DNA from 3 places in the Streptomyces sp. NPDC104226 genome. Region 3 is predicted to be linked to each of the others. Evidence: riboswitches for the same ligand, from Rfam matches in the RefSeq annotation. Region 3 holds a riboswitch; each other region holds the start of a gene.
What was found. Region 3 has a riboswitch for cyclic di-AMP ahead of ACZ60J_RS11385 (M23 family metallopeptidase). Riboswitches for the same ligand answer to the same signal wherever they lie in the genome.
Positions count from the first base shown of each region.

Region 1 (3,378 bases), on a different contig from region 3:
TCATGCGGGGGCTGCGGACGCTTCCGGTCCGGTTCTCTGTCGAATCCGGGGGCCAAAACGTCTGAAACCGGCCTGACCTGAAGTCAGTTGGCTGGCCAAACTTGTGACAGGCGTTCGAAGGCGGCTAGGTTCTGCCGTTACCCCGCCGTTATGCGAAAGGTGCAGCCTCATGCGTTCCGGGAACGGCCGCCACAGACGCCCCCGACAAGTGCCCGCACTTGTCGTCACCGCCGGAGTGACCGGCACCGCGCTCGCCCTGCCGCTGCTCGCGGCCACCGGTGCGAGCGCCGCGGAGACCTCCACATGGGACAAGGTCGCCGAGTGCGAGAGCGGCGGCACCTGGAGCGCCAACTTCGGCGGCGGCACCTACGGCGGGCTGCAGTTCAGCCAGGAGCAGTGGCAGAACGCGGGCGGGCTCGACTTCGCCGAGCGCGCCGACCTGGCCAGCCGCTCCCAGCAGATCGCCGTGGCCGAGCGGGTCCTGGCTTCGCAGGGCCCCCAGGCGTGGCCGCTGTGCGGCGTGCCGGCCGGTCTGACGCAGGACGCGCCCGCCGCCGTGGTCGACCCGGGTCTGCCCAACGGTTCCGGATCGGCCGCCCCCGCCCCGTCCCGCCCGGACGACTCGGTGCCGCACAGCGGCTCGGGCAAGCCGTCCACGGACTTCGGGGCCCCGACTCCGGCGAGCCCGTCCCCGTCGCTGCCCGACTATCCGATCGGCGTGCCCGGCGAACTGCCCGTCATGCCCTCGCCGGACCTCCCGACGCCGCCTCCCGGCCTCCCGGGCGACCCGACGGCTCCCGTGGACCCCCTGGATCCCACGGCCCCCGTGAGCCCCGTCGCTCCGGCCGACCCCACGACTCCGGCGCCGCCGACCGTGGACCCGACCACGCCCACCACGCCGGTGGATCCGACGGCACCCGTGACCCCGCCGAGCCCCGGGGACACCACGAACCCGATCAACCCGGGCAATCCGGCGAACCCGACCATTCCGGTCAACCCGGTTGATCCCACGGCCCCGACGGCCCCGGCGACTCCGGCCGCACCCGGCGATTCCGCTTCGCCGAGCGCCCCGGCGACCCCCGGTGCGACCGAGGGCAGCGGCAAGCACCGCGGCCAGGCCGCGGTCGAGACGCCCGCCGCATCTGATGCCGCGTCGGACCCGACGTACACCGTGAAGGAAGGCGACAGCCTCATCGCGATCGCGGACGCCAACGGCGTGAAGGGCGGCTGGAAGGGGCTCTACGAGGCCAACGAGCAGCTCATCGGCGGAGATGCGGACCTGATCAAGCCCGGCCAGAACCTGGATCTAACGCACTAATAGGGACACTTGAGTCGCCCGGAACCAGCTGATTGTCCGTTTTCTGTAAGTGAGACATGTGTCTCTTCAGGTCAACTGGCGTGTCCGGCCCGGACGGTTCCGCAAACCCCGCCCTCACCTGCGCAAACGTCCCTCCGGGGGGCGCAAGTAGGCACCGATTCCCCCGATGTTCCTCGTTGAACATCGGGGGAAGACCTGTCTACCTTCTGAATCGCTCGCCACCGCGGGCTCCTTCGACCGCATCGCCGAATCCTGCCGGCGGACGGAGGGAACACTCGTCGCGTCAAGCGCCGAAGGCAGGAGCGGGGGAACCAAGGTAGGCGCCGGAACCGGCCGTTGAGAGACGGTCACGGAACCGGCTAGGGGTTAAGCCAAGCGCTAGGTCGCTCGGCCGGGCACTCACTCGCCCGAACCCGACAGCTCACCTCGTAGGCGTCGGTGAGGAGAACTCCATGCTGCTTTCGGGCAAGGGCAAGCACCGTCGCGGCTCCAAGGCCGTCCGCATCGTCACGCTCGCCGGTGTCACCGGTGTCGCCGTGGCCGCGCCGCTGATGGCCGCGGGCACCGCTTCCGCCGCGACCGCCGGTGAATGGGACCGCGTCGCCGCGTGCGAGTCCGGTGGCAACTGGTCCATCAACACGGGCAACGGCTACTACGGCGGCCTGCAGTTCTCGTCCTCCACGTGGGCCGCGTACGGCGGCAAGGCGTACGCCGCGCAGGCCAACCAGGCCTCCAAGTCGCAGCAGATAGCCATCGCCGAGAAGGTCCTCAAGGGCCAGGGCAAGGGCGCCTGGCCGTCCTGTGGCGTGGGCCTGTCGAACTCCTCCTACAACGGCGGCTCGGCGGAGACCCCCGCCAAGCCGAAGGCCCAGCCGAAGCCGGCGCCGAAGCAGGAGAAGAAGGCCGAGCCGAAGAAGGAGACCAAGCGCGTCGAGGCTCCGACCACCCGCTCCGAGCGTCCGGCCGCCGCTGCCGCGCCGAAGAGCGAGGCCCCCAAGACGGGCACCGGCTCCTACGAGGTCAAGTCCGGCGACACGCTGGGTGCGATCGCCGACGCCAACAAGGTGGCCGGCGGCTGGGAGAAGCTCTTCGAGCTGAACAAGGACACCGTCTCGGACGCCGACCTGATCTACCCGGGTCAGAAGCTGAACCTCGGCTGAAACATGTGAGAACAAGCGCTGCCGCATTCGCGACGCGCAGTAGTTCCACACGTAGATCCACCACGCAGATCCACCGCCCGGCGCGCAACCCCCTTCGCGCCGGGCGGTGCTGTGTGCGGGTGCTGCCGGGCTGACGGACCCTCCGAATCGCCGATGATCAAGGGCCCTATGTCCTGTAAGGGGGGCATTCAGGCCCTTTTTCGTCCCAGGACCCGGGCGGTCGGCTGGCCGAGTGCCCGGAGGCGGTTAGGCTCTAAGCGGCAAGGCCATCCCACGGCCTGACATGCCACCGCACACCCAGCGTCACATCCCAGAAGGAGATGCTCGTGCCGTCCATCGACGTCGTCGTAGCCCGGGAAATCCTGGACTCCCGAGGCAACCCCACGGTCGAGGTCGAGGTGGGCCTCGACGATGGCAGCACCGGCCGTGCTGCTGTCCCGTCCGGCGCCTCCACCGGAGCGTTCGAAGCCGTAGAGCTCCGCGACGGTGACCCCAACCGCTACATGGGCAAGGGCGTCGAGAAGGCGGTCCTCGCCGTCATCGAGCAGCTCGGCCCGGAGCTCGTCGGCTACGACGCCACCGAGCAGCGCCTGATCGACCAGGCGATGATCGACCTGGACGCCACCGAGAACAAGGGCTCCCTCGGCGCCAACGCCATCCTCGGTGTCTCCCTCGCCGTCGCGCACGCCGCGTCCGAGGCCTCCGACCTCCCGCTCTTCCGCTACCTCGGCGGTCCGAACGCGCACCTGCTGCCCGTTCCGATGATGAACATCCTGAACGGTGGGTCGCACGCCGACTCCAACGTCGACATCCAGGAGTTCATGATCGCCCCGATCGGCGCGGAGTCCTTCTCCGAGGCCCTTCGCTGGGGTGCCGAGGTCTACCACACCCTCAAGAAGG
Region 1 is NZ_JBVJMS010000005.1:548,901-552,278, forward strand. It holds gene ACZ60J_RS18910 (cytochrome P450 family protein) at 1-65, shown strand, start outside; gene ACZ60J_RS18915 (transglycosylase family protein) at 209-1,318, shown strand; cyclic di-AMP (ydaO/yuaA leader) riboswitch at 1,597-1,768, shown strand; gene ACZ60J_RS18920 (transglycosylase family protein) at 1,771-2,478, shown strand; gene eno (phosphopyruvate hydratase) at 2,805-3,378, shown strand, end outside.
Region 1: it holds a riboswitch for cyclic di-AMP, as region 3 does, so the genes downstream of both, ACZ60J_RS18920 (transglycosylase family protein) here and ACZ60J_RS11385 (M23 family metallopeptidase) in region 3, are expected to answer to the same signal.

Region 2 (3,378 bases), on a different contig from region 3:
ATGAGCCCGGGACTGCCCGAGGCCTGGGAGAGCGTCTCGTGGAACCAGCCGCCCAGGGACCGCAGGTCCTCCCCCTGCCCCCTCCTGGCCCGCTCCTGGCCCAGCCGGACCAGGCCCCGCAGCACCTTGAGGTGGGCCTCGCTGCGCCGCCGGGCCGCCCGGGCCGCCGCGAGGGGCTCCAGGAGCATCCGTACCTCCAGGAGGTCGGCGGCCTCCTGCTCGGTCGGCTCGGCCACGCAGGCGCCCGCGTGCCGGCGGGTGGTCACGAACCCCTCGGACTCCAGCGTGCGCAGCGCCTCGCGCACCGGGACGCGCGAGACCCCGTACCGGCGGGCCAGCACCTCCTCGGTCAGCCGGGCGCCGGGCCCGAACACCCCGGAGACGATGTCGTCGCGGATCGCTGTGCATACCGTGTGCGCGGGAATACGCAAGACCGGACCTCCGCCTTTTTCGTATGGCTGTGCGCGTTGCGACTCTATTGCAACACACGATAATTTCCGAGGACGGCCGGGAATGCGAAACATTCACATCGCGCAGTTCGAAACGCGACACGCGAATCACGTGGCACGACGAAGGCCCCGGCTCTCAAAGAGCCGGGGCCTTCGCGGAAGACGCGTGGTGCGTGCAGCGCAGCGGGTCAGACGGTGACGCCGTGCGAGCGCAGGTACGTGATCGGGTTGATGTCCGTGCCGTAGTCGGCGCCGGTGCGGGCCTCGAAGTGCAGGTGCGGGCCGCTGGAGTTGCCGGTGGAGCCCGACAGGCCGATCTTCTGGCCCGGGGTGACCTGCTGGCCGACGGAGACGCTCAGCGAGGACATGTGGCCGTACTGGGTGTACGTGCCGTCGGCGTGCTTGATGACGACGTTGTTGCCGTACGCACCGCCGTAGCCCGCCTCGACCACGGTGCCGAGGCCCACGGCGTGCACCTCGGTGCCGGAGGCGGCGTGGAAGTCGATGCCGGTGTGGCTGCCGGAGGACCACATGCCGCCACCCGCGTGGTACTGGGTGCTGACGTAGGTGTCGTCGAGCGGGGACACGAAGGTGTTGAGGCGCTTGCGCTCCTCTTCGCGGGCGGCGCGCTCGGCGGCCTCGCGCTCGGCCTTGGCCTGGGCTTCGGCCTTCGCCTTGGCCTCGGCGGCGCGCTGCTTGGCGTCGGCCTCGGCCTGCGCCTTGGCGGCGGCGGCCTCGGCGGCCCGCTGCTGGGACTGGGCCTGGGCCTCGACGTCACCGGCGAGCTCGTCGGCCACCACGATGGTGTTGAGGCTGCCGGTGTCCTCGATGGAGGGGGACTGGTCCGCGGCGAACGCGGGACCGGCCAGGGAGCCGACGACACCGGTGGTGGCGAGGGCGGCTATACCGGCATAACCGGCGGTCTTGCGGCTCAGACGGCTCGAACCACGGTGCTTGCCGGCAACGCGACTGCCAAACGCCATGAAGGGGCTGATCCTTTCCTTCCCTCTCGCCTACCGGGTTAGCTGACGGGTTCGGAGCAGGAAGGTCTCCTACGGGCCCCCTCTTGCGAGGCGGTCCGATTCACCCCAGGGACACAAGTGGGTCCCCGGCTCCCCAGGCTCGCGCCTGACGGGGACTCGGCGATCGCTGCCCGGTGCCGCGGACGCGGCGGTTACAACTGACGGACAGCACGGCCGACGCTAGGCGGATCATCAGTCAATCGCCAAACAGACACGCCCTTTTGTTGCGTACGCCACACCGCATACAAGCAACCACACCACTAAAGGCCAAATAAAGGACAAAAGGGGCCCCGATGGACAAGCCACCGGAGCCCCTTGGGCGGCAGGCCGGTTGACGGCCCGCCGGAGATCACCTGACGGTCAGTCGACGACCACGATCAGTTGCCGACCACGGTCACTTCGCCGATCCCGAGGGCCCGCACCGGCTCCTCGATCTGCGAGGCGTCGCCGACCAGGACCGTGACCAGACGGTCCACCGGGAAGGCGTTGACGACCGCCGAAGTGGCCTCCACCGTCCCGGTTTCGGCGAGCCGCGCGTACAACTGCGCCTGGTAGTCGTCCGGCAGCTCCTGCTCGACCTGGTCGGCGAGGGTGCCCGCGACGGAGGCGGCCGTCTCGAACTTCAGCGGGGCAACCCCCACCAAGTTCTGCACGGCCACGTCCCGTTCGGCGTCGGTCAGGCCGCCCTCCGCGAGGGTGCGCAGCACCGTCCAGAGGTCGTCCAGGGCCGGGCCGGTGTTGGGGGTGTCCACCGAGCCGCTGATGGCGAGCATCGAGGCGCCCTTGCCGTCGGCGGTGGAGCGCAGCACCTGGCCGAAGGCGCGCACGCCGTAGGTGTACCCCTTCTCCTCGCGCAGCACCTTGTCCAGCCGGGAGGTGAGCGTGCCGCCGAGGCAGTACGTGCCGAGCACCTGGGGCGCCCAGACCCGGTCGTGCCGGTCCGCGCCGATGCGGCCGATCAGCAGCTGCGTCTGGACCGCGCCGGGCCGGTCCACGATGACCACGCGGCCCGTGTCGTCGGCGGTGATCGGCGGGACCGGACGCGGGGCGGTGGTGTCACCGGTCCACGCGCCCAGGGTGTCGGCCAGGACGGCGTCCAGGTCGATGCCGGTCAGGTCGCCGACGACCACCGCGGTGGCGGTCGCGGGGCGCACGTGGGCCTCGTAGAAGGCCCGTACGGCCGCCGAGTCGATGCGGGCGACCGTCTCCTCGGTGCCCTGACGGGGGCGGGACATCCGCAGGGTGGCCGGGAAGAGCTCCTTCGAGAGCTGCTTGGCGGCGCGGCGCTGCGGGTTGGCGCTCTCGTGCGGGATCTCGTCGAGCCGGTTGCGCACCAGGCGGTCGACCTCGGCGTCGGCGAAGGCCGGCGTGCGCAGCGCCTCGGCGACCAGTCCCAGCGCCTTGTGCAGGCGGGAGGCCGGGACCTCCAGGGAGACCCGCAGGCCCGGGTGGTCGGCGTGCGCGTCGAGGGTGGCGCCGCAGCGCTCCAGCTCGGCGGCGAACTCCTCGGCGGAGCGCTTGTCGGTGCCCTCGGACAGGGCGCGCACCATGATCGTGGCCACGCCGTCGAGGCCCTCGGGCTCCGCGTCGAGCGGGGCGGCGAGGTTGATCTCGACCGCGACCACCTGCTGGCCCGGACGGTGGCAGCGCAGCAGGGTCAGGCCGTTGGCCAGGACCCCGCGCTCGGGGGCCGGGAAGGCCCACGGCTGCGGCTCGCCGGCCTCGGGGCGCGGGTGGAAGGTCATCGTGACGGCTGCGGTGTCGCTCACTGCTCCGCCCCCTCGTTCTCGTCGCTCGCGTCGGTCTCTTCGTTGTCGTCCGCGGCGATCGGCTCGTAGACGAGCACCGCCCGGTTGTCCGGGCGCAGTCGGGCCGCGGCCACGGCCTGTACTTCCTCGGCGGTGATG
Region 2 is NZ_JBVJMS010000009.1:144,287-147,664, reverse strand. It holds gene ACZ60J_RS27225 (GntR family transcriptional regulator) at 1-431, opposite strand, end outside; gene ACZ60J_RS27220 (M23 family metallopeptidase) at 638-1,432, opposite strand; cyclic di-AMP (ydaO/yuaA leader) riboswitch at 1,445-1,604, opposite strand; gene ACZ60J_RS27215 (M16 family metallopeptidase) at 1,849-3,216, opposite strand; gene ACZ60J_RS27210 (M16 family metallopeptidase) at 3,237-3,378, opposite strand, start outside.
Region 2: it holds a riboswitch for cyclic di-AMP, as region 3 does, so the genes downstream of both, ACZ60J_RS27220 (M23 family metallopeptidase) here and ACZ60J_RS11385 (M23 family metallopeptidase) in region 3, are expected to answer to the same signal.

Region 3 (3,378 bases):
CACCCCGGCGACGCGGCCGTCGACCAGCAGGGTCGCCAGGGTGTCGCCGTTCATCCGGGCGACGAGCCCCCGGTACTCCGGCGGGACGACGCGGCTGCGGTCGGCGTAGGCCAGCAGCACGCTGTCCCACATGGCCATCAGCCGGGGCGGCGCGGGCGTGTCCTCCTCCGGACGCGGTGCGCCCGGGACGTCGAACAGTTCCTTGCCGTCCGGACCCGTCAGCCGGTCGAGCCCTCCGGATTGCTCCAGAGTGCTCAGCGCCTGACGGATCCTGCCCCGCTGGACCAGGGAGAACTGCGCCACGTCCGCCACCGAGGCCGGCCCGAACCCCTCCAGATAGCGCAGGACCAGCGCCCGCAGGGACTCGGTGGAGGCCTCCGGATCCGCCGGTACCGTGCGCGGCCGGCTCGGGGGCGCGACGTACGACGGGCGTTCCCCGAACGACCACGGCGCGGCGGTCGGTGCGTGCAGCAGCGGCGCGTACTGCCGCAGCCCCCACCACGCTCCGGGCTGCGGCGGCGCCCCCAGCCGCTGTCCGAGCCAGGCCTCGCACTCGGCCGTCGTACGGGGCCGGTCGGCGAAGTCCAGCAGCTCCGGCACGAGGACGTCGGCGTCCTCGGCCGTGAGCCCCGAGTCGGTGAAGCGGGTCCCGAGCCGGGCGGCCCGTACGGACGGCTGCACGGCCTCCCGGAAGGCCGGGTAGTCCTGCGCGTGCACGGCGTGCAGGGTCAGCCGCATCAGCGTCGACTTGACGACCTCGCGCCCCGTGAAGGCGGCGTCGAGGTCGGCCGGGTCGAAACCGGCGAGCCGGTTCCACAGCGCGAGGTAGGGCGAGGCGGCGTGCTGCGCCTGCAGGGCGACCACCCTGCGGACCGCGTCACCGACGCCCATGACCTCGCGCCGCAGCAGCAACTGCCGTGCCAGGGTGGAGCGGTTGAGCTCCCTTGCGCTGACCTTCATGCCACGACCGTCCCGTCCCCTGTCGGAACGGGCAGCCTAACCGGCACCTCCGACAGCGCCCCGGATTCAGATGCTGACGCCCTTCGAGCGGAGGTAGGCCAGCGGGTCGATGTCCGAGCCGTACGAGGGACCGGTGCGGATCTCGAAGTGCAGGTGCGGGCCGGTCGAGTTGCCCGTGGAACCGGAGAGGCCGATGGTCTGGCCGCCGGTGACGCTCTGGCCGGACGAGACGGACAGCTGGGAGAGGTGCGCGTACTGGCTGTACTTGCCGTCGGCGTGCCGGATGACGACCTCGTTGCCGTACGACCCGCTCCACCCGGCGGAGACGACGGTGCCGGCGCCGACCGCCTTGACGGTGGTGCCGCTGCTCGCGGCGAAGTCGACCCCGGTGTGGTAGCCGCTGGACCACATGGAGCCCGCGGTCTTGTACGCGGTGGAGGTGCCGCCGCTGACCGGGGCGACGAAGCCGGTCGAGGTCGAGCCGGTCGTGGTCGATCCGGTCTGCCGCTTGGCGGGCGCCTTGGGGGCGGGCGCCGTGACCTCATCGGAGGAATCCGACGAATCGCCAGAAGCGGAGGAAGCGGAGGAAGCCGACTTCTTGACCGGCTTCGGCTTTTCGGCCGGCGCGGCCTCGGCCGCCGCGGCCGGAGCCGCGCCCTTCGCGCCGAGGGTGAGCTTGAGGCCCGGGTGGATCAGCGAGGGGTCGGCGCCGACGGCCTCGCGGTTGTCCGCGTAGAGCCGCTCCCAGCCGCCGGTGAGGTGCTGACGCTCGGCGATCTTGGAGAGGTAGTCGCCCGGCACCACGGTGTAGACGGCCGGGGCGCCCTGTGCGGCGGCCGGCGCGGCCTGGAGCGCTGCCGGCGCCTGCGCCGCCACCTGCGGGGCCTGGACCGGAGCTGCGGCGGGGGCCGCGGCCGGGACACCCGCGGCGTGGGCGCCGGTGGCGCCGAGCAGCGGAAGCGCGAGGGCCGCGCCACCGGTGCCGGCCGCGGCGAACCCGCGGGATATCGAGCGGGACTTGGGACGGCGGTGCTTACCCGTTCCGGACATGGCGAATTCCTCTCCGACGCCTGCGAGGTGAGCTGTCGGGTTCGGACTGGAGATGTCCGGCCGCCCCTGTGCCGGTGAACGGCACATGGACGGCTTCACCCCGAGCCGTCCCGTTGTGAAGATCTCCACCGGAGATCCGGGACAGCGGCTTATCTGGTTCCCCCGCTCCTGCCACGCGCGTGAATAGTCGGGTGCGGTTTCCGGTCGGTGGCAGGATTAGGCGGTCCGTCCGGATCGATCGCGAACGTAATCCAGTCCGGCCGTACGGAACAAGTCATGAATTCACCAACGGAATCCTGAAGGTGACGGGCCGCCGGAATTCCGGTCACCCTCCGTCCATTCCGCACCTTCAACAACCGCCCCGGCAAGGCAATTCGCCATTCGCGATCAGCCACTCACCGTCACCGTATGATCTGGCTCACGGGGGCATGTCCGATCTCGCCTCTCGCTATGGCAAGTTGCCCACAAGTAGCGTAATTCGGACACCATCAACGAGAACGACGAGACGACGACACGGAGGAGCCCGGTGACCCAGCCGATACCCCAGAGCCCCCACACCGATCCGGCGCCGCAGGAGCCGCTGCTGACCGGAGTGCGCAACTTCCGCGACGTGGGCGGGTTGCCGACCACGGACGGCCGACGGGTCAAGTCAGGACGACTGTTTCGAAGCGGACATCTGGCGCATGCCACCGAAAGCGACGCAGAGTTCCTCGGGTCGCTCGGACTGCACACCGTCTTCGACTTCCGCAACGGGGCCGACCACGCGCTGGAGGGGCCGGACGTGGAGCTGCCGGGGGTCCGCAACGTCAGCATCCCGCTGTCGGATCCTGCCGACGGCAGCGAGTTCTGGAAGATGGTCCGGAGCGGGGAGCTGGCGCAGCTCCGCGAGCTCCTGGGCGAGGGCAAGGCCGCCGCGCGGATGTCCCGTTCGTACCGGACGATGATCCGGACCCGTACCGCCGAGCACAGCCGGGTGGTGCACGCGCTCGCCGAGGACAGCGTCCCGGCCCTCATGCACTGCGCCGCCGGGAAGGACCGGGCCGGCCTGTCGATCGCCGTCACCCTGCTCGCGCTCGGCGTCGAGCGGGAGGCGATCGTCGCGGACTACCTGGAGTCGAACGCCCCGCACAACCGCTACCGGTACCGTCGCAACGGCGAGGAGCCCGAGGCCCGCGCTCCCGAGGCGATGGAGCTGCTCGCCCCGCTCTTCGACGCCCGCGCCCCGTATCTGACCACGGCCTTCGAGGCCATCGACGAGGAGTGGGGCAGCGTGGAGCGCTACCTCGCCGAGGGCCTCGGGCTCGCGCCCGAGACCCTCGGCAGGCTCCGCGACCGGCTGCTGGACTGAGGCCCCACGAGGTGGGCCGC
Region 3 is NZ_JBVJMS010000003.1:314,071-317,448, forward strand. It holds gene ACZ60J_RS11380 (winged helix DNA-binding domain-containing protein) at 1-960, opposite strand, end outside; gene ACZ60J_RS11385 (M23 family metallopeptidase) at 1,027-2,010, opposite strand; cyclic di-AMP (ydaO/yuaA leader) riboswitch at 2,013-2,210, opposite strand; gene ACZ60J_RS11390 (tyrosine-protein phosphatase) at 2,537-3,358, shown strand.